3 regions of the Kushneria sp. Sum13 genome follow, and region 2 is predicted to be linked to each of the others. Evidence: predicted binding sites of a transcription regulator. Region 2 holds the regulator's gene; each other region holds the start of a gene.
What was found. Region 2 encodes sigma-54, which starts transcription at its own class of promoters, with help from an activator protein. Its sites were predicted from a motif close to TGGCACNNNNNTTGCTNT; they were not measured.
Positions count from the first base shown of each region.

Region 1 (7,395 bases), 1.8 Mb from region 2:
AATGACCTCATGGATATCTCAACCGCGCCGGCCGGGCGAAGGAGTGCACATGAGTGACGTCATCGAGCGTGTGGATCGCAGTGTCTGGGTCAAGGGCCGCCCCGAAAAAGGCACCACGATCATGGGGAGTGGCCCGCTGGCCGGCCAGCGTATGGCGGTGAAGGATCTTTTTGATATCAAAGGCGAGGTGACCGGGGCGGGCAATCCCGACTGGGCCGCCACTCAGTGTCCGGCTCGCCACACCGCACCGAGCGTGCAGACCCTTTTAAACGCCGGGGCGGCACTGGTCGGCAAGACCCAGACCGATGAGTTCGCCTACAGCCTCAACGGTGTCAACGTGCACTACGGCACGCCGGTCAATCCGAAGGCGCCCGATCGTTTGCCGGGCGGCTCAAGCTCCGGCTCAGCGATCGCCGTGGCGCGCGGCGAGGCCGACATCGGGCTGGGCACCGACACCGGCGGCTCGATTCGCATTCCGGCCAGCTATAACGGCCTGTGGGGACTGCGCCCCACGCACGGCGTAATCAGCAGCGACGGGCTCGTCCCGCTGGCGCCATGTTTTGATACGGTGGGCTGGCTGTGCCGCGATCATGACACGCTCGCAAAGGTCGCCAGAGCGATGCTGCCCGAGCGCCGTGATCCTGCTCCCGACCGTGTGATGACGTTGCTGGTACCCGAGGCGCTGGCCGGCGAGGTGTCACGTTTTCGCCAGGCACTCGGGGCGCGCCAGGACCTGCTGGTTCAGTCGCTGTCCGATCAGTGGCTGGCGCATCTGGGGCGCACCTTTCGGGTGCTGCAGGGGCGTGACATCTGGCGGGTTCACGGAGCGTGGCTGACGCGCGAACAGCCGCGTCTGGCGCCGGATATCGAGGCGCGCTTTCAGTGGTGTGCCACGCTCTCCGACGCTGATGAGCAGGCCGCCCGTCGGGCGCGTGAAGAGATCGTCGATGCGCTGCGCACGTTCAGCGATGACGGCGCGCAGCTGCTGGCCCTGCCGACCGCACCGGGCGCCTCGCCGCTGCTGAGCCTGACCGGCCGTCGGCTTGAGACCTATCGTGAACACCTGATGGGCATGACGGCGCTGGCCGGGCTCTGGGGGGCGCCGCAGCTGTCGATGCCGCTGTTGAGCGATAACCGGGCCGGCGGCGGCCACGCCCCCTGGGGGCTGTCACTTTTGGGCGCGCCTGGTCAGGATCGCCACCTGGTGACGCGGGCCCGCACGACTCGTGCATAGGCACGCTGTCGCCCGGCCGTTATGATGCCCTCCTGCCCGGGCGCATCGAATCACAAGGTCGCCATGGGACCATGACCACCAGGAGCGCCCATGGCTGCCATACTCGCGATTTTGCCCATCTTTACGCTGATTGTGCTCGGCTATGTACTGGGCTGGCGCCAGTGGCTGACGCCGTCCAGCGCCGGTGGGCTTTCGTGGGTCACCTTTCGCCTGTTTCTGCCCTGCCTGCTGCTGACCGGTATTGCGCGCGCCCCGCTGGGTGATGCGCTCTCGCCACTGCTGCTGGTGGTTTATTTTGTTCCGGCGCTGCTGCTGTTTGCCGGCTTCAATCTCTATATTCGCCGGCGTACGGGGCAGGCCTCGGCCATTGGGCTGTCAGCAAGCTACTCCAACAACGTTTTAATCGGCATTCCACTGGTCACGGCGCTATTCGGCCAGGAGGGGCTGGTCTATCTCTTTGCCCTGCTGGCGGTGCACAGCCTGATCCTCTTTTCGACCCAGTCATTGTATGCCGCCCTCGGCCAGGGCCGCGAGCAGCGTCCCAGCGCGTTGAGCCTTCTGAAAACGCTGGCCAACCCGCTGGTGGTGGGGCTGTTGCTGGGTGTGCTGATCAATGTCGCGGGGATTACACTGCCAGCGCCGTTGTGGCAGGTGCTGGACTGGCTGGCGCGCGCGGCACTGCCGTGTGCGCTGATCGTGGTCGGCGTGGGGCTGACCCGCTATCAGTTGCGCACCTCGCCGACCATCTGGGCGGTCTGTCTTGGCAAGCTCATGATCTTTCCGCTGATGGTGCTGGCACTCGGCAGTCTCATGCCGGGGCTGTCACCACTGGCATTGCATGTGTTGGTGCTGGCGGCCGCCGGGCCGATCGGGGTGAACGTGCTGGCCTTTGCCCAACCCGGTGAGGAGCAGCACACCGTAGGCGCGAGCATTTTCCTGTCAACGCTGCTGGCCGCGGGCACGCTGCCGCTGTGGATGCTGTTGATGGGGTAGCCAGCCGCAAAAACGGCGGGCCAGAGGGAAGGCGAAGCCTAGCGCCCGGTCGGCGCGTGATGCTCGTGCCAGTGGCGTGCGATATCCACGCGCCGGGTGACCCATACCCGGTCATGGGCCTCGATGTGATCGAGAAAGCGCTGCAGGGCGCGAAAGCGACCCGGGCGACCGATCAGGCGGCAGTGCAGGCCGATCGACAGCATCTTCGGTGCCTCGGCGCCTTCCTCGTAGAGCACGTCAAAGGCGTCACGCAGGTAGTTGAAAAACGGGTCGCCGTAGTTGAACCCGCCCGGTGAGGCGAAGCGCATGTCGTTGGTATCCAGCGTATAGGGCACGATCAGATGGTCACGCGTTTCGCCCTCGGCATTGTCGACCGGCGTCCAGAAGGGCAGGTCATCCCCGTAGTAATCCGAGTCATACAGGAAGTGTTCTTGCTCGCCGACCAGCGTGCGGGTATTGGGGCTGTCACGCCCGGTATACCAGCCCAGCGGCATCTCGCCGGTCAGTTCGCGATGCAGCTCAAGCGCCTGCACCATCATGGTGCGCTCCTGCTCGAGACTCATGTCCTGATAGTGAATCCAGCGCAGGCCGTGACAGGCGATCTCGTGGCCGGCTTCCTTGAAGGCGCTGACCACTTCCGGGTGGCGCGCCATCGCCATGGTGACGCCAAAGACGGTCAGCGGCAGGCCGCGACGTTCAAATTCGCGCAGGATGCGCCAGACGCCGGCCCTTGAGCCGTACTCATACAGCGACTCCAGACTCATGTGGCGATCGGGATAGGGCGCCGCGCCAATGATGTCGGAGAGAAACGTCTCGCTGTGGGCATCGCCGTGCAGCACGCTGTTTTCGCCGCCCTCTTCGTAATTGAGCACGAACTGCACCGCGACCCGGGCACGCCCCGGCCATTTCGGGTCCGGCGGGTTGGCGCCGTAGCCGCGCAGATCGCGAGGGTAGTTGTTCAGGCGAAGATCGTGATTCATGAGGTGCTCCGGCTCAGGTGCTCAAAGGCGCCGCGAATGGGCTTGGCGATCGGGAAGGCGCGGTCATTGTGCTTTGAGACCGGGTAGCCGGTCGCGCTAACCGCCTCCAGCAGAGCGACTCCAGCGGTGACGCCGTCGATGACCGGCACGCCGAGGGCGTCGCCCAGGCGCTCGGCCAGTTCGCTCATGCCGGCGCAGCCCAGCAGGATGGCGTCGCTGTCATCGGCACTGAGCGCGTCGCGACAGGCCGCCAGCAGGGTCTCATAGACGCTGTCATCCTCGGATTCAAACGCCGACACCGGCAGCTCGCAGGCGTGCAGACCGGCGCACTGTTCGCGCTTGCCGTATTCGTGCAGCAGCCGTTCGGCGATCGGCAGCGTGCGTCCCAGCGTTGTGACCACCGAGAAACGACGCGCCACCATGGCGGCCATCTGCATGCCGGCTTCGGCTACGCCCATTACCGGCACCGAGGCCACTTCGCGCGCCGCGGCCAGCCCCGGGTCGCCAAAACAGGCGATCAGATAGCCATCGACGCGGGTGTCACCGTTTTCGGTCTCGATAATGCGTTCCAGCAGCCCGGGCACGGCCATGGCCTCGTCAAAGTGGCCCTCCAGGCTTGCCGGCCCGTGGCGCGAGGTGTGCATGAGGATCTCGCCACGCGAGACGCGCCGGGCGCTGGTGGAAATGCCCTCGCTCATGGCGGTGCTGGTGTTGGGGTTGATGACGCAGATGGTCGGGGTATGAGAGGTCATGACGCGTTTTGCTCGCGGTGGTGGCCAAAAAGATGTTCGAAATCGGGCAGGGCGTCGCCACTGGCGGTGAAATCAAGGCTCGCCTCGATGCCCGTCAAATGCTGGTGCATCCATGTCTGAATGGGCGCCAGTTCTCCCGCCTCCAGCAGGGCAATCAGGTCCGGGTGTTCACAGGGGCAGCCGGCCCGATGGCGGCCGTAAACGGCAATGATCAGCGAAGTGCGCGAGATCAGCTGCGAGAGCGCCTCCGACAGCGAGGCGTTACCGGCAACCGCCATCAGCCGCGCGTGGAAACGCGCCGACAGGCGAATGGCCTGTTCGCGGGTGGCGTGGTGCTCCTGCTCGGCGATTTGCGCCAGGGCCTGCAGATCTTCCGACGTGATGCGGTCCACGACCTCGGTCAGCAGAGCGCCTTCAAGCAGCCGCCGCGCTCTGAAGACGTCGCGCGCCTCACCGGGTGTGGGGCTGGTGATCTGGGCGCCGCGATAGGTGCGAAGCGTGACCAGCTGCTCCAGCGCCAGACGCTGCAGTACGCGGCGGATCATGGTGCGACTCACCCCGAAGGCCCCGGCCAGCGCATCTTCCGGCAGCCGAGCGCCGGGGGAGAGTCGGTGCTCCACGATGGCTTCCCACAGCGACTGATAGATGGCGTCATCACTGCGGGTGTCGCGCTCGGTCATGATGCCGGCCAGCAGATGGAACTGACGAGTATCGTTCATGGGGCTCCTGTCATGCTGTTGCTGTAAAGCGACGGCCTTGAAGATTGTATACAAGCATTTTTCATGCCACGGCCCATAAAGACCTTTGGCAAGGCGGCTTTTGCACAGTAAGGCGCCATCAGGGGCAAGCATAAAAGGCCTGATGTATACGAAAAAGCCCTTTTTTGGTGCAAATAAATGCTTTTTGGCACCCTGATGGTGCATGAAAATGACTGATGGCCGAGCCTGATGGCGAGGTGCCACGGTGCTCGCTTCAGACAGGTTGGCATTAATGATTAAAAACCGACGCTACAACAGTTGCTTGCGACCAGAATGCGATTTTTTATCGCTGTCGGTCTCAATCTGGCATAAGGATTGTATACGAAAGAAGTGACAGGCGATGTCAGCCATCCGGCCATCGCAGGGCTGCCAGCGGCAGCGTAACGATCCTTCATGGAGTCGCTCATGAACCGTATCAAGACCGAAGGGCAACAGCCCGCTGCGCCCGATCCGCATCTTTATAACGAGGATCTGGCGCCGGCCAGACAGGACTGGAACGCCTATAACATTTTCGCCTTCTGGATGGCCGATATTCACAGTGTCGGAGGCTATGTACTGGCAGCCAGCCTGTTCGGTCTTGGGCTGATGGGGTGGCAGGTACTGATTTCATTGCTGGTCGGCATTCTGGTGGTGCAGATTTTTGCCAACGCCGTGGCGCGGCCCAGCCAGCGCACGGGCGTGCCCTTTCCAGTCATCTGTCGCATGGCCTTTGGGACGAAAGGTGCCAACGTGCCGGCGGTCATTCGCGGTTTGATCGCCGTGGTGTGGTACGGCATCCAGACCTGGCTTGCCTCCAACGCGCTGCTGCTGGTGCTGCTGCGCTGGTTCCCGGGGCTCGAATCCTGGACCCAGGTGAGCTTTGTGGGGCTTTCGGCGCTGGGCTGGCTGTGCTTTGCGCTGATGTGGGTGCTTCAGGCACTGGTCTTCTGGCGCGGCATGGATACCATCCGCCGCTTCAACGACTGGGCCGGGCCGCTGGTCTATGCCGTCATGTTTGCGCTGGCCGGCTGGATCGTCTGGCAGGCCGGCCCTGAAAACATCAGCCTGTCGCTGTCCAATCAGACCCTGAGCGGCGGGGAGGCACTGTGGCAGATGGTGATCGCCGCCGTGCTGGTCGCCAGTTACTTCGCCGGCCCCACGCTGAATTTTGGTGACTTCTCACGCTACTGCGCCACCGAGAAGGCCGTGCGTCGCGGCAATTTCTGGGGGCTGCCGGTCAACTTCCTGGTGTTTTCTCTCATTACCGTGGTGGTGGTGTCCGGCACGCCGCAGATTTTTGGTGAAATGCTGACTGACCCAATCGAAACCGTCGCCCGTATCGACAGTGCCACGGCTGCCGTACTGGGGGTATTTGCGTTTGTTGCTGCCACCATCGGCATCAACATCGTGGCCAACTTCGTGGCGCCGGCGTTTGATTTCTCCCACGTCGCGCCCGAGAAGATCAGCTGGCGCATGGGCGGCATGATCGCCGCGGTCGGCTCGATCTTTCTCACGCCGTGGAATCTGTTCAACAACCCCGAACTGATCCACTACACGGTGGGCGTACTGGCCGGTCTGATCGGGCCGCTCTACGGCATCATCCTGGTGGACTTTTACAGGGTGCGCCGTCAGAAGATCGATCTCGAAGCCCTGTTTTCCTCAGCTGAAGGCAGCACCTACCACTACAAGAACGGCGTCAACCCGATTGCGCTGAGATCCCTGATCCTGGGCGGGCTGGTGAGCGTGCCGATCAGCCTGGCGCCGCTGGGCGACATCAGCAGCTTTGCCGTCTTCTTCGGCGGTGGCGTGGCCGCGCTGGCCCACGGCTGGCAGTCCGGCCTCTGGCGTCGCGGCGCAGCCGGCAAGCCGGTCACGTCACGGCCCTGAAGTCGGCCTGATCGATCAGGGGCCCTGAGTGTTCTGCAACACTCAGGGCCCCTTTTTTATGCGCCGAACGCAAGAGGGGCGGCGTGATGGTGCTGATCGCCGCCCGGTCGCCATGGCCCTGGCCGGTAATGGCCTCAGCCGCTGTCCGGTCCGAAGGTGTTCGGCAGATAGAGGATCAGTTCGGGGAAGAAGATCAGCAGCACGATCACGCCCAGCATGACCAGCAGATAAAGCATGGTCGTGCCGAGGGCCTGCAGCAGCGGGATACCGCCGATGCGCGCCGAAATCATCAGGCACAGACCGTAGGGTGGGGTGATCAGACCAAGGCCCAGCGCCATGACGCTGATGACGCCGAACTGCAGCGGATCGATCCCCGCCTGAGCGGCCAGCGGTTGAAAGATGGGCGCCAGAATGGCCATCGCCGGCAGCGAGTCCATGAAGGTGCCGACCAGCAGCATCACCACCGTGATCACGATCAGCAGGACGGTCGGGTCGGTAATCTCCACCCCGGCCATCAGATGCGGGGGAATGCGGTAAAAACTGATCAGATAACCGAAGATGGCCGCGCCCACCAGACTGAACAGCGACAGCGAGCAGAGCCTGACGGTATCGGTCGAGGCATCCAGCACGCTTTTGAAGGTCAGCTCGCGATAGACCAGAAAACCCAGTACCAGCGCATAGAGCACGGCCATGACCGCCGCCTCGGTGGGCGTGACGATCCCGAGCGTGATCCCGCCGATGATCAGCACCGGGATGCCGGCGGCCAGCAGGCCGTCCTTGCCGGAATGCAGGATCTCTCTGAGCGTGGCGCG
Region 1 covers NZ_CP199847.1:3,201,862-3,209,256, reverse strand. The annotation lists gene ACUN8C_RS14870 (amidase) at 50-1,234, shown strand; gene ACUN8C_RS14865 (AEC family transporter) at 1,325-2,227, shown strand; gene puuE (allantoinase PuuE) at 2,266-3,207, opposite strand; gene ACUN8C_RS14855 (aspartate/glutamate racemase family protein) at 3,204-3,959, opposite strand; gene ACUN8C_RS14850 (GntR family transcriptional regulator) at 3,956-4,678, opposite strand; gene ACUN8C_RS14845 (NCS1 family nucleobase:cation symporter-1) at 5,123-6,583, shown strand; gene ACUN8C_RS14840 (TRAP transporter large permease) at 6,718-7,395, opposite strand, start outside.
Region 1: a site for sigma-54 is predicted at 4,916-4,933, ahead of ACUN8C_RS14845 (NCS1 family nucleobase:cation symporter-1). Genes of this name have one in related genera too.

Region 2 (7,395 bases):
CCATGATTTCACGCACGCTGATACCGGGGGCACTGACCAGAATCCGATTGATGGGCAAAACGCCTATCAACTCATTGTGCCGCGTCACGACCAGCAGGTTATCGGTGGATTCAGGCAGGCGCCGGTGTCGACGTAGATAGCGCAAAACCACATCCAGGGTGACGTCCGGGCGAATCGTGATGGTGTTGGTGTCCATCAGTCCGCCGGCCGTATCCTCGGGATAGGACAGTACCGCCTCGATGCGCGCCCGACGGGAGGGCGTCATCATCGACAGGATGTCTTCAAGCGTGGTGTGGGGCAGGCGCTGAAGCAGGTCAGCGGCGTCGTCGTTGTCGAGCTGCTGAGTGGCCATCAACAGCTGTGACGCATCCATCCGGGTCAGAAACTCGGTCTGAATGTCATCATTGAGATATTGAAGAATTTCGCCCTTGGCGTGACTGTCGACCTGCTCCCAGAGAATGTCGCGCTCGCGTGGCGGCGTGGATTCCAGCAGCTGGGCAATGTCGGCAGGGGGCAGGCCGCGGCGGAGCAGGCGGCGTACCTGATCCATTTCCCGCTGCGCCAGAGCGTTTTCAAGTCGCTCCAGACGAGGCTGACGTCCTTTATGGTCATTGCTCATTGTCGCGACATCCCTGTGTCAGCCCATTCAAGAGCCGTATTCTAGCAAAGTGTCGAACAATGTTTGTGAGTGCCTGACGGATCTACTGATCTTCGTCAAAGCGCGCCTCGAAAAGCGCCACGATGGCGTTCAGCGCCTCTTCGGCATCCTCGCCTTCTACCTGCACCTGCACCACGCTGGTACAGGGGGCGGCCAGCATCAACAGGGACATGATATTGGCCGCGTCCGCGCTACGGTCACCGTGATAAATCGTGACGCTTGAGGCAAAGGGCTGACAGCACTGTACAAGACGTGTCGCGGCCCGGGCGTGCAGGCCGCGACGATTGGTCAGGGTCAGTTCACGCTGAAGCATCACCCGCCTCACTGACAGCGCGCTGAATGGTCAGTTCGCGGTGGCGAATGCGTACCGCCGGGAACTGACCGGCAAAATGCTCACCAAGCTGCTCGGTCAGATAGACCGATCGATGCTGGCCGCCGGTACAGCCAATGGCCACGGTCAGATAGCTGCGGTGGCTGGCCAAATAGGACGGCATCCAGCGCTCCAGCCACTGACAGATGTCATCAAACATCGCCTTGACTTCATCATGGGCTTCCAGAAAGGCGATCACGTCACTGTCCTGTCCGGTCTGGGTACGATAGCGCGGGTCCCAGTAGGGATTGGGCAGACAGCGGACATCGAATACCATATCGGCGTCCAGCGGCACGCCGCGCTTGAAACCAAAGGACTCAAAGGTCAGCGTCAGTTCGTTGACGGCATGACGGGCAACCTGCTCGGCGATGCGGCGGCGCAGGTCATGTACCGACTGACTGGAGGTGTCAATGACCAAGTCAGCGGTATTACGGATGGGCGAGAGAAACACATGTTCGGCTTCAATGGCCTCGGCCAGCGTCATCTGGGTTTCACGCGTCAGCGGATGGCGCCGCCTGGTACCGGCGTAGCGTTCCAGCAAAACGCGGGAATCCGCGGTGAGATAGACCACCCGGCAATGAATGCCGCGGGTGGACAGCGCTTCCAGATGTTCCGGAAAACGCTCCAGCTCACTGGGCAGGTTACGGGCATCAATGCTGACCGCAACGCGGTTACGATGCGGGCTGCCGGCTTCGAGCTCGTCGATCAAGGCAGACAAAAGCATTGCCGGAAGATTGTCGATGGCATAAAAGCCCTGATCTTCCAGTGCCTGCAGCGCAATGGATTTACCGGAACCGGAGCGTCCACTGACGATAACAAGTTCCATGGCCATGCTGCTTATACTCGCGTGGAAAGTTGGCTGATGGCCTGCATCAGGATGTCATGAAGTTCCTGCTCATCATGGGCGTTGCGCAGGGCATGCCGGGTTTCGGCGGCGTTCATGACTTCAGCGATCTGCGCCAGCAGGGAAAGATGCGTGTCTTCAGCAGCTTCAGGCACCAGCAGCACAAAAAGCAGATCGACGGGTTCGCCATCAATGGCATCGAAATCCACGGCCTGTTGAAGACGCATGAATCCCGCCAGTGGCTGGCGGCAGTGCGAATTGCGGGCATGGGGAATGGCCACGCCATTCCCCACACCGGTACTCCCCAGACGCTCCCTGCTGATCAGACGGGAAAAGACTTCCTGGCTGTCGAGACTGGGAATGTTTTGTGAGATGAACCCGCTGAAAAACTCCAGCACGCGCTTCTTGCTGCCTCCTTCCACATCAAACAGGATTCGGTCGGAGGGGAGTATCTGGTCAAGTGTCATGGGTTACAGGTATTTGCCGTTGCCCTGGGAGCGGGCCTGTATTTTCTCCTTGTGCTTGAGCAGCTGTCGATCAAGCTTCTCGGTCAAGGCATCGATGGCAACATAAAGGTCTTCCTGCTCGGCCTGAGCATGAAGTTCGGCACCTGCGGCATGTAGCGTGGCCGCGGCCTGCTGGCGCTCCTTTTCGACGGACAGCGTCACCTGAACATTGGTGATGTTGTCATAGTGACGTTCCAGCTTGGCAAGCTTTTGGTTGACGTGCTCGCGCAGTGCATCGGTCAGTTCGACGTGGTGCCCGGTAATGTTTACCTGCATGGCATGCTCCCTGGATCGAAACGGATAACCGGTAGTCCGTATGGACTGCCGGACCTGCAAGCCTCTCCGGCTACTATCAGATTGTAACGCTTTTCCCGTCAGCGCAAACCCTGAATCATGTTGTTATGTTTCACGAATGCTTTCCGGCGGCCTGGTATCACAATGGCTCATGCCAGACGTTTACGCTCGCTGGAAGAGGGAATGCCCATGGCCTCACGATACTTTGCCACGGTGCGCCTGGCCACCATGATGCCGTTGTCGGCCAGAAGCTGCACCAGCCGGGCATCGGAGAGCGGGCGTCGCGGCGCTTCATCGCCGATGAATTTGCGGATTCGGGCGCGAATGGCCGTGCTGGCATGGGCGTCACCTTCCTGGCCGACGTGGCTTGAGAAGAAATACTTGAGCTCCACGATGCCGCGAGGCGTATGGATATACTTGCGCGTGGTGACCCGGGAAATGGTGGATTCATGCATGTCCACGGCCTGGGCAATGTCGGCCAGAATCATGGGTTTGAGCGCCTCGTCCCCGTGCTCGATGAAGCCTGCCTGACGCGTCATGATCTCCTGCCCTACCCGCAAGAGGGTATCATTGCGACTCGACAGGCTCTTGAGCAGCCAGCGTGCTTCCTGAAGATGCTGCTTGAGAAAGGTGTTTTCCTCGCTTTTATCGGCACGGCGCACCAGTGCCGCATAGTCGGGCTGGATGCGAAGCCTTGGCAGGGACTCCTGATTGAGCTCGACCTGCCAACCCTGTCGCCCGTGGTAGCGCAGTACCAGATCGGGAATGACAAGGTGCTGATCTACCGATTCAAACGCCTGGCCCGGGCGCGGGTTAAGCGAGCGAATGGTGTGGATCACCTGATCAAGCGCTTCATCATCAAGGCTCAGACGTCGCTTGAGAAGACGCCGGTCGTTTTGCCCCAGCGGTTCGAGAAACTGACGGATCATGCGGCGTGTCTGGGCAAGCCAGGGGACATCCTCCGGCAGCTGGTCAAGCTGCAGCAGCAGGCATTCGCGCAGGTCGCGCGCAAAGACTCCGATCGGTTCACACTGCTGAAGTCGCGACAACATGCGTTCCAGCTCGGCCTGACGCAGATCACCCAGGCCCTGCTGTCGAAGGCCCTTGCCAAGGTCCTCAAGTCCCGCGCCCAGATAGCCACTGGGTTCGAGAGCATCCAGCAGGGTATCGGTGATCAGGTGCTCGCGCGGGTCCATATCCATCAGCAGAATCTGTGCACGAAGATGTGACGCCAGATCGACGGCCAAGGCGTTGTGCTCGATGTTGAAGCTGTCATCGCTACCGAGGCCAGCAGTGCTGCTGCCGTTGGTATAGAGATCCTCCCAGCGGGCATCCAGCGGCAATTCCTCGGGGATATCGCTGGACCATTCGTCCTGAGACAGCGGCGTTTCCGGCTGCTCAATGGTGTGCTCTTCCTCGGTGTCCAGCAGCGGGTTGCTCTCCAGTGCCATCTGGAGTTCCTGCTGTAAATCAAGCGTGGACAGCTGCAGCAGGTGGATGGCCTGCTGCAGTTGAGGCGTCATGGTGAGATGCGTGCCAGTGCGCAGCTGTAAGGCGGGTTTCATCATGTTCGCAAGGCCCGGTCGCCAACGTTTGATGTCACGCTATCCAGTCCGCAACGACCTTGCAAGTGCTGAAGGTGCTACAAGCAGCAATTATCATGCCATTTGCCAACAACCCATCGGGATTAAAGGCGAAATTCGTGACCCAAGTAGACGTCGCGCACATGCTGATTGTTCAGGACAGCGTTGGCATCTCCTTCGGCAATGATCAGGCCGCTGCCGACGATATAGGCGTTATCACAGATATCCAGCGTTTCACGCACGTTGTGGTCGGTAATCAATACACCGATACCACGGGTACGCAGCTGGCGGATAATGCCCTTGATCTCGCCGACCGAAATGGGATCGACGCCGGCAAAGGGTTCATCGAGCAGAATAAAGGCCGGTTCGATGGCCAGCGCCCGGGCGATTTCGACGCGGCGTCGTTCACCACCCGAAAGACTCATGCCCATGTTGTCCCGAATATGGCTGATGCTGAACTCTTCAAGCAGCTGGTTCAGCCGTTCGCGACGCTGATGACGGTCCAGGTCCCTGCGGGTTTCAAGGATGGCCATGATGTTGTCGGCCACGGAGAGCTTGCGAAAGATGGACGCTTCCTGAGGCAGATAGCTGATGCCGGCATGGGCGCGCTGGTGCATCGGACGACGGCTCAGGTCGAGATCATCGATGGCCACGTGTCCGGCATCGGCCTGAATCAGCCCGACGATCATGTAAAACGAGGTGGTCTTGCCGGCCCCGTTGGGGCCGAGCAGCCCGACGATCTCTCCCTGTCTGATCGACAGGCTGATGTCCTGAACGACACGGCGCCCCTTGAAGCTTTTGGCCAGATGGGCTGCGTGAAGGGTTTTCATTGGTTGCTGCTGCCCTGTTGATCTTCGGGAGTAAGCTGCATGCGCACACGGCCGTCGGAGTTGCCGGAAGTGCTCTTGTCCTGAGCGCTCTGGCCGCCACGGGCGTTGACCTGACGGGAGTCTAGGAAATACTCCACGTAGCCGCCGTTAAAGGTGTCTCCGTTTTGATGCAGCTCGGCGTTGCCGATCAGCTCAACGCGCCGCTCTCCAGCGTGATAGATGATGGTGTTGCCCCAGCCCTTGGCCAGCGGGTCGCTGGGCGCCGGCTGCTGCTCAATGTAGGCGCGCCCACCGCTGCCGCCCTTCGCGGTCAAGCTCGAGAGGGCGCCGCTCTGGGCGCGCTTGAGCTCGACCCGACTGGAGCGCAGCTTCATGGTGCCCTGATCGACTTCGACCGTGCCGGTATACACGGCCGTCCCGGCACGGTTATCGATGTTGAGTTCATCGGCGCCGATATTGATGGGTTTCTGGCGATCGCTTTCCAGAGCCATGGCCTGCTGGCCGAGCATTGCCAGCAGCAGGGCAGAGGTACACAGCAGCAGAGGGCGCGTCATGGGAGATCCTTGTCGTCATTCATGTGTGAAAAAAGCGGCCATGGGTGAAAAGGCAGCGATTACTGGCGAATGGGCGGATGAAATCCCTGCACATCGCCCTCAAGCGTCATGCGATCTTCATTGACCCAGCCGTTAAAGCGGTCACCGCGGGTACGCTGCTCGTTTTGAGTGAACACAGCGTCGCTGTCGCTCCATGCGTGCTTTGACGGTAGGTCATAATGCAGCACATCCGTTTCAAGTTGCCACCCATCCGCCGGTTGACGCAGTACGGCCTTGCCGGCCAGCTCGAACGTGTTGGCATCGGGTCCGAGCGTGGCGCGCTCACCATCGGCGGTCCATCGGTTGCCGTCATCGCCCAGCAGTGTGAAATGCGGGGTGACGGCGCGGGTCACATCATCTTCAGGCGTGTGAGACACCCGCGGGCTTTCCATGGTCTGGGCCCTTTGCCCCTGTTCATCAAAGCGGGTATAGGTCACGCCTTCGAGATAATAATCGGGGGCGCCCTCAGCGCTGTCCGGAGCAGGGCCCGGGGCCATCAGGGTATTGCGCTGATCGATCAGTGTCAGCACGCCCCCCAGGGCCAGTACCAGTATCAAAATGCCAAGACGTGCCCGTGTTCGTCCGGAAGGAAGTCTGTCTCGAAAAGCCATATGCACGTCCTGTCGGGTAAGCGGTGCAGCCTCAGGGCCGCTCATGAGCACCAATGATATCCTGCCAGAGGCCTTTCGCGTTAAGGAGCCATTCACAGAGTTCCCGTACCGCGCCGTGCCCACCGGGCGTCCGGGTCACCAGATCGGCACGCTCACGAATATAGTCCGGTGCATCTGCCACCGTCACGCCCAGGCCCGCATGTAAAATGGCGCCGAGGTCAGGCAGATCGTCGCCGCAGTAGCACACCTCTGCGGGCTCGAGACCCAGTTCTGCCATCAGTGCCCCGAGTACGACGCGCTTGTCATCACGCCCCTGGATGACGTGGGCAATGCCCAGTTCCTGCGCGCGTCGGTCAACGGCCGGCGAGACCCTGCCCGTGATCAGGGCAACATCGATGCCTGCCTGCATCAGCAGCTTCAGGCCGAGCCCGTCACGAACATGAAACACCTTGTCACCATCATGCTCGGGCCGTGAGGCGTATCGAAGCCGGCCATCCGTTAAAACGCCGTCAACGTCCAGCGCCAAAAGACGGATGGGGCGGGCGCGTTCGCCCAGTGCAGAGACTGTCAGTGCAGAGACTGTGTCATCAGATCGTGTCATGGCGTTTTGTGTCAGTTCTCCGGCATGGCGACCAGCGGCCCGGGTTCGATCGGGCCGCGGTGGCCATGTCGTCTTGTGGGCGAGTAGGCATCAGGGCGATACTAGACGATGCCGCTTCTAAGCAGGTCATGCATCTTGAGAAGTCCGGTGGGTCGCTGTAGATCATCGACGACGACCAGTGCCGTAATACGATGATCCTCCATGACCCTGACGGCTTCAGCTGCAAGCGTCTGCGCCCCGATGGTACGGCCCCCCGGCGTCATGATGTCCTGAATGATCAGCTGTCGGACATCGCCATGGCGATCGATTGTGCGGCGTAGATCCCCATCGGTATAGATGCCCACGAGGCGGCCGGCATCATCGGTAATACACGTAAAGCCGTGCCCCTTGCGCGTCATTTCGACCAGTGCCTCGCTGAGACGCGCATCCTGTCGAATGACCGGAAGCTCATCACCGGTGTGCATCAGATCCTCTACTCGCAGCAGCAAGCGCTTGCCCAGTGTGC
Region 2 covers NZ_CP199847.1:1,361,119-1,368,513, forward strand. The annotation lists gene mgtE (magnesium transporter) at 1-619, opposite strand, end outside; gene ACUN8C_RS06375 (HPr family phosphocarrier protein) at 702-971, opposite strand; gene rapZ (RNase adapter RapZ) at 958-1,854, opposite strand; gene ptsN (PTS IIA-like nitrogen regulatory protein PtsN) at 1,866-2,339, opposite strand; gene hpf (ribosome hibernation-promoting factor, HPF/YfiA family) at 2,343-2,654, opposite strand; gene ACUN8C_RS06395 (RNA polymerase factor sigma-54) at 2,822-4,240, opposite strand; gene lptB (LPS export ABC transporter ATP-binding protein) at 4,360-5,085, opposite strand; gene lptA (lipopolysaccharide transport periplasmic protein LptA) at 5,082-5,639, opposite strand; gene lptC (LPS export ABC transporter periplasmic protein LptC) at 5,699-6,289, opposite strand; gene ACUN8C_RS06415 (KdsC family phosphatase) at 6,321-6,890, opposite strand; gene ACUN8C_RS06420 (KpsF/GutQ family sugar-phosphate isomerase) at 6,992-7,395, opposite strand, start outside.

Region 3 (7,395 bases), 1.7 Mb from region 2:
GGTGTTCGACCTGCAACCGCGTGTTGACCTCGAGAAAGGAGAGGGTGTCGTCGCTGGCGAGCAGAAATTCGACCGTGCCGGCACTGATATAGCCTGCTCTGGCGCAGATGTCGTGGGCGGCCTGATGGATCTGTTGGCGCTGCTCGTTGCTTAAAAAGGGCGCTGGGGCCTCCTCGACCAGCTTTTGATTGCGCCGCTGCAGCGAGCAGTCGCGGGTGCCGACCACCACCACGTTGCCGTGACGATCGCCCATGATCTGCGCCTCAATGTGGCGCGGGCGATCAAGATACTGCTCGACGAAGCATTCGCCGCGGCCGAAGGCGGCTTCGGCCTCACGCACCGCCGAGTGGTAGCACTCGGCCACTTCATCCATGTGCCAGGCGACCTTGAGACCGCGCCCGCCGCCACCAAACGCTGCCTTGATGGCGATTGGCAGACCCACCTCTTCGGCAAAGGCCACCACCTCGTCGGCGCTTGCCACCGGGTCTTCGGTGCCGCGGGCCAGCGGGGCGCCTGCCTTGAGCGCCAGCCGCCGCGCCTGAACCTTGTCCCCCAGCACGTCGATGGTGTCCGGGTTCGGGCCGATCCAGATCAGCCCGGCGTCCTGCACGGCGCGGGCGAAGTCGGCGCGCTCGGAAAGAAAGCCATAGCCCGGATGAACGGCATCAACATTGGCACGGCGAGCGACATCCAGCAGCCGTTCGATCGACAGATAGCTCTCGCTCGGGCGCTCGCCGCCCAGACTGTAGGCTTCATCGGCCAGGCGCACGTGGAGGGCGTCAAGATCCCCCTCGGCGTAAACGGCTACCGAGGTGACGCCGTAGTCGCGACAGGCGTGAATGATGCGCACGGCGATCTCACCGCGATTGGCGATCAGGACCTTTTTCAGCGGACGTGGGGCGTGGGGAGCGGCTGGAGCATTCATGACGTGACCTCAGTCAGGCCGTCGTCACCGGCAAGCGGTGCGAAACGGGTTATCGGGTTGAAGCGAATGGTAGCGCCGGAGGGAATCTGACCGGCGAGATCCAGATGGTGCTCGGCCACGCAGGCGATCACCGGGTAGCCGCCGGTCAGCGGATGATCGGCCAGAAACAGTACCGGCTGGCCGCTGGCCGGCACCTGCAGGGCGCCGGTGACCGTACCCTCGCTGGGCAGTTCACCAGTGCGCTGGCGAGAAAGTGAATGCTCACCTTCCAGACGAATGCCGACCCGGTCGGACTGCGGAGTGACCTGCCAGGCCTGCTCGCATAAAAGGGGCAGCGCCTCATTGGTAAACCAGTCACTGCGCGGGCCCATGACGATATCGAGCGTGATGCACTCACCGCCGCGGGGCAGATCAAATTCAGGCGACTCACCCAGTGACAGTGCCGTGACGGGGCCATTGGCCGAGTGCAGCAGATCATTGCGTTTTAAGGGCGCCGGCCCCAGTTTTGCCAGGGTATCGGTGGCACAGCTGCCAAGCACCGGGACCACATCAAAGCCGCCGCGCAGGGCCAGGTAGCAGCGTACCCCGGCCGTGGTCGCGCCCAGCGTCAGGATGTCGCCTTCGGCCAGCTCGATGGGCTGCCAGCGCGCGCCGTCATGCCGGGTGCCCTCGGCGGTCCTGATCGACACCGTGGTTTCCGCGCCTGTCACGGCCACGATGGTGGGCCGGTGACAGCGCAGCGACAGCCCGCCCTGGGCGGTTTCAATGACCGTTGAATGGGAGGGGTTACCGACAATCCGGTTGGCACTGCGCAGGGCGTGCTTGTCCAGTGCGCCGGCACCGGAGACGCCCTGACCGGTCTGGCCCTCGCGGCCGAGGTCCTGGAAAAGACTCTGAAGCCCGGGCTGAATGATTTCCAGACAGGGCGCGGCGTCGGTCTTCTCCGCAGAACTGGCGGTATCGGCGGGCACACTGGCGCTGGCACGCGTTGGTGAGGCATCGCTTTCGGTAAAGCGCACACGCATGCCGGGCTGTAACAGCGCTGCCGGCTCGCGGTGCAGATCCCACATCTCAAGCGGTGTGGTACCGATCAGCTGCCAGCCGCCGGGGCTGTCAGTGGGATAGATGCCGCTGAAGGTGCCGGCCAGCGCCACGGACCCGGCCGGAATGCGGGTGCGCGGCGAGTCGCGCCGGGGCACGTCAAAGCCCGCCCCGCCAGAAAGATAGGCAAAGCCCGGGGCAAAGCCGCAGAAGGCAACCTGATACTCATGCTCGCCGTGACGTCGGATTACTTCATCGGTGCTCATGTCCAGCAGCCTTGCCACGTCATCAAGGTCTTCACCGTTGTAGCACACGGGAATCTCGATCAGCTCACTGTGCTGGTGGCCACCACCGCTGACAGGGCGCGTCCTGAGCGCCCGAGCGAGCTGCGCGGCGCTGATGCGACTCGGCGTGAAATACATCAGCAGGGTGCGCGCTGCCGGAATGATGGTGGTCACCCCCTCGATGGGCTCGCGCTGGAGCTGGTCGAAAAGCCCCAGCGCCTGCGACAGGTCATCCAGCTCGACCAGCAGGGTGCTCAGATTGACGGGAAGTATTCTCACGGGAACTCCTGAAAGCGTGCCATGGGCGTGTCGACTCAGACGTGATAGCGGCTGTCCGGCACATCGGTGATGAACATGTGCCCCGGTGCATGGGTAAGTGCAAAGGGCACCTTCGAAGCCATCACGGCAGCCTGCGGGGTGACGCCACAGGCCCAGAACACTGGAATTTCACCGGGCTCGATGCGCACGGGGTCGCCAAAGTCGGGTCGGTCGATGTCCCGGATGCCCAGCGCCCCCGGATCGCCCACGTGAATCGGGGCGCCGTGCACGCCGGGGTAGCGCGCGGTGATGGTGCTTGCCCGGGCGATATGGGCCGCCGGAAGCGGACGCATCGAGACCACTACCTCGCCCTGCAGTCGCCCGGCCGGGCGACAGGGCAGCGTAGTGCGATACATCGGCACGTTGGTGTTGTCGGTGATATGGCGCACCTCGATGCCGGCCTCGATCAGGGCGCTTTCGAAGGTGAAGCTGCAGCCGATCAGGAAGGTGACCAGATCCGGGTGCTCTGCCCAGCAGGACCGGGCATCATCGAGTTCCTCGATGAGCACGCCGTCGCGCCAGAGGCGATAGCGCGGCAGGTCGGTGCGAAGGTCCGCGCCCTCGGCAAGCCCGGTGCACCAGTCGCCGGGGTCGCTGACCTCCAGTACCGGGCAGGCCTGCGGATTGCGCTGGGCATAGAGCAGGAAATCCCATGCCCAGTCGCGTGGCAGGGCGATCAGATTGGCCTGGGTCATGGCCGGGGCGAGTCCGGCGGTGGGCCGGCGCTCGCCGGCTCGAAAACGTTCGCGCGCCTGACGGGCCTGATCGATTGCGCTCATGGCCCTGTCCCTGCAAAAGCCCTGAGCTCGATGCCGGTCCTGGCCAGGCGTGATCGTACGGCCGCGGCCAGTGCGACGGCGCCGGGGCTGTCGCCGTGGACACAGATGGAGTCAGCCTGAAGGGCAATGTCGTGGCCGTCGATGCACTCGATGACGCCTTCTCGCACCAGCCGGTGCATCCGCTCGGCGACCTGGTCGGCATCGTGAAGCACGGCCCCCGCTTCCCGTCGCGAGACCAGGCTGCCATCGCTCTGGTAGGCGCGATCGGCAAAGGCCTCGGCGGCGACGCGCAGACCGGCCTTGCGTGCCCAGTCATTCAGCGGTGACCCTGCCAGCGTCATCAGCACCAGCGAGGCATCGACATCATCAATGGCGGCCAGCACGGCGTCGGCCTGGCGCCGATCATGGGCGATGGTGTTGTAGAGCGCGCCGTGTGGCTTGACGTAGCGCACCTGCGTGCCGGCGGCGCGGGCCAGCCCCCTGAGGGCGCCGATCTGGTAGATCACATCGGCGCGCAGTTCATCGCTTGCGATGTCCATGTTGCGTCGGCCAAAGCCCACCAGATCCGGATAGCCGACATGGGCACCGACCGTGACGCCATGGCTGGCCGCCGCCTTGAGGGTGCGCAATATGCCGGCCGGGTCGCCGGCATGAAAGCCGCAGGCGACGTTGGCGCTGGTGACGATGCCGAGCATGGCGGCGTCATCGCCCATGTGCCACGCCCCGAAGCTTTCCCCCAGATCGCTGTTCAAATCGATAAAGGACATGTGAGACTCCTGTTCAGGCAGAGGGTGTCAGAAAGGCAAAGATCGGGCCGATGGCGTTAAAGCCCATATACCAGGTGAGCGCGCAGACCACGGCGCCGGAGACCAGCAGCCAGCGTGGGTAGCGATGTCCGTGCATGAGGTCACTACGCCGCCAGGCAACATAAATGAACAGCGTCAGGCCCACCGGCAAAATCAGGCCGTTGAAGCCGCCGACAAACACCAGCAGCGCGGCGGGCGGGGTGCCTATCGATACAAAGGCGATCAGCGAGAGTGCGATGAATACCAGCGTGGCGCGGTTACGTACGCCCTCGCTGATGCCGGGGCGAAAGGCGCTTAAAAAGCTCATGGAGGTATAGGCCGCCCCGATGATGCTGGTGATGCCGGCGGCCCACAGAATCAGGCCAAAGGCGCGCAGGCCCAGCGCTCCGGCGGCGGCCTGAAAGGCCTGAGCGGCCGGGTTGGCGCTTTGACTGGAGACATCAATGACCACACCGCTGGCGACCACGCCGAGAATGGCGAGAAACAGGATGTAGCGCATCAGCCCGGTGACCAGGATGCCGCGCAGGGCCGCTTTCGACACGGTCTCGACATTCTCGACGCCGCCTAGGCCGCGGTCCAGCAGGCGGTGAGCGCCGGCGTAGGTGATATAGCCGCCGACGGTGCCGCCCACGATGGTGGTGATGGTGGCGAAGTTGATGGTATCGGGCATCACGGTCTGACGCAGGGCCTCGCCCACGGGCGGGTTGGAGGCGATGGCGACGAACACCGTCATCGCCATCATCAACACGCCCAGCACAATGATGATGCGATCGATGGCCACGCCGGCGCGTCGGGAAGAGAAAATACCGGCGGCAATCACGGCGCTGATCAGCCCACCCCAGGTCGTGTCCAGCCCCAGCAGGGCATTGAGCCCCAAACCGGCGCCGGCGATGTTGCCCACGTTGAAGGTCAGCCCGCCAATGATGATCAAAATCGCCAGCAGATAACCACTGCCGGGCAGCGCGGCGTTGGCGACCTCTGGGGCGCGCATGCCGGTGACGGTGACCACGCGCCAGATGTTGAGCTGTACCACCAGGTCGATCAGGATTGAGGCCAGAATGCCAAAGGCAAAGGCTGCGCCCATGGTGGCAGTAAAGGTGGCGGTCTGGGTGATAAAGCCGGGACCCACGGCCGAGGTGGCCATCAAAAAGACGGCACCGATCAGTGAGGCGCGTCGGGAGCGGGCGAACCCGACGTCAGGAGTATCTGCCATGTCAAAGGCTCCGAAAGAGGAAGGGGGCACAGGCCATACCAGCAATTAGCGTGCCACAATGGGCTGATCGGCCGGATTTTGTAGGTGTTGTCCGTATCGATTGTTCAACAATAGCCGTGACGACAGTGGGTGGGTATTCGACTTGCGTTTCATTTCGGCGCATCACGGCGCTTCGCGGCACCCTTTTGGTGCGCAAGTTCGGGGCGAGAGGCGAGCTTGTCGGCAGCCCCCTTTATCGGGAACACTGGGTGGGTCTCAACGTCATGATCGGATCGTGCTGAATGAAAAATCAGGCCCTGGAAGACAGGCGTGAATCGCTGGGAGACAGCGTGGCAGCAGGCATTCGACGCCTGCTGGTAGAAGGGGCGTTCACGCCCGGACAGCGTCTGTCGGAAGTTGCGCTGTGTGAGCGGCTGGGCGTGTCGCGCAATACGCTCAGAGAGGCCTTTCGCACGCTGGCCCATGAAGGTCTGGTCACGCATCAGCCGCATCGTGGCGTCTTTGTGACCAGCCCCGATGCCGCCTCCATTGTCGAGATCTACCGGCTGCGGCGCTTTATTGAATGTCGTGCCCTCAGTGATGCCTGGCCCAGCCACCCGGCGGTAAGAGAGATGCGCGCCGCAGTGAATGAAGCGTACGCGCACATCGAGCAGCAGGACTGGCTGGCGGTGGGTACGGCCAACATGGCCTTTCATGGTGCCATTGTGGCGCTGGCGGACAGCGCGCGGCTGAACGGCTTTTTTCGCCAGATTCTGGCCGAGCTGCGTCTCGCCTTCGGGTTGATGTCCGACAAGGAGTGGCTGCATGCCCCCTATGTCGACATGAACCAGCAGGTGCTGGAGACCTTTGAAGCCGGTGATACCAAAGCGGCCGTGGCTCTGCTGGAGCAGTATCTGGCTCAGTCCGAACGGGTTGTGCTGGCCGCCTGGGAGCGCCAGGCCACGCCTTGAAGGCTTCGATGATCAAATGACAAAAGGCCCCGCCATGGCTGGCGGGGCCTTTTACGTCGTTTTTATCGCTCTGATCGGGCGAAACCGGTCTCTCAGGCGCTGACGGTCTCGCCGGATTCGGCGCGCGTCTTCTGGTCCGAGAAGTCGCTCAGGGCATGCCGGCCCGTGTTGATCGGGATCTGACGGGCGCGCTGCTGCTCGGGAACCACGCGCAGCAGGTCGACCATCAACAGGCCGTTTTCAAGCTTTGCGCCCTGGATCTCGATGTTTTCGTCAAGCCTGAAGGAGAGCCGGAACGCGCGTTTGGCGATGCCGCGATGCAGATAGGTGACCCCTGACGTGTCACTGTCCTGCTCGCCGCGCCCGCCGGTAATGGTCAGTACGCGATTTTCGACGTTGACGTCGAGCTCTTCCTCGGCAAATCCGGCCGTGGCCACCGCGATACGGTAGTCATTGTCGCCGTGCTTTTCGACGTTGTAGGGCGGATAGCTGGGCGCGTCGTTGTGCACGGCCTGCTCGAACAGGTCGTTCAGGCGATCAAAGCCGATGCTGCGACGAAAGAGTGGGGAAAGGGTCATGGCGTTCATAAAACCTCCTGATAAACAGCAAAGTTCGTCACTACCGTGAGTCGGTACTCGCAGACCCGCATGGGCGGCATCTACGCTCGCGCTTACAGCTCTGAGTGAGCCCGTTATCGCGACATTATGGTAAATAGTGGCGTCTTGCGGCGTTTCAAGTCTTCCCTGAAAAAATCCCTGTCAGCCGATTGTGCACCACTGTCAGGCAAAATAGGGTCGGTCCTTCAGGTTTCAACGGGTCAATACAAAAAATTTTTCAACCGTAGCAGGGCGTTCCAGCACTGGCTTGTAATAGCGGTATGGTTTGTCCTTGTCAGGGGCTTCTTTTTTGGCGCCAGGCGTCGATAATCACGGGATCACGATCACCGGAAAACATCACATGAATCAACCCCACGTTCACGGCCCGAACTGCCAGCACGATCACGACCATCATGGCCACGTCCACGGTCCCAACTGTAACCACGGTGCTCAGACACCGGTGCGCAATGCTCTAAAAGACGT
Region 3 covers NZ_CP199847.1:3,410,932-3,418,326, reverse strand. The annotation lists gene ACUN8C_RS15815 (acetyl/propionyl/methylcrotonyl-CoA carboxylase subunit alpha) at 1-925, opposite strand, end outside; gene ACUN8C_RS15810 (5-oxoprolinase subunit B/C family protein) at 922-2,529, opposite strand; gene ACUN8C_RS15805 (putative hydro-lyase) at 2,565-3,347, opposite strand; gene ACUN8C_RS15800 (LamB/YcsF family protein) at 3,344-4,114, opposite strand; gene ACUN8C_RS15795 (NRAMP family divalent metal transporter) at 4,128-5,366, opposite strand; gene ACUN8C_RS15790 (GntR family transcriptional regulator) at 5,648-6,316, shown strand; gene ACUN8C_RS15785 (Hsp20 family protein) at 6,409-6,903, opposite strand; gene ACUN8C_RS15780 (SEC-C metal-binding domain-containing protein) at 7,274-7,395, shown strand, end outside.
Region 3: a site for sigma-54 is predicted at 5,405-5,422, ahead of ACUN8C_RS15795 (NRAMP family divalent metal transporter). Genes of this name have one in related genera too.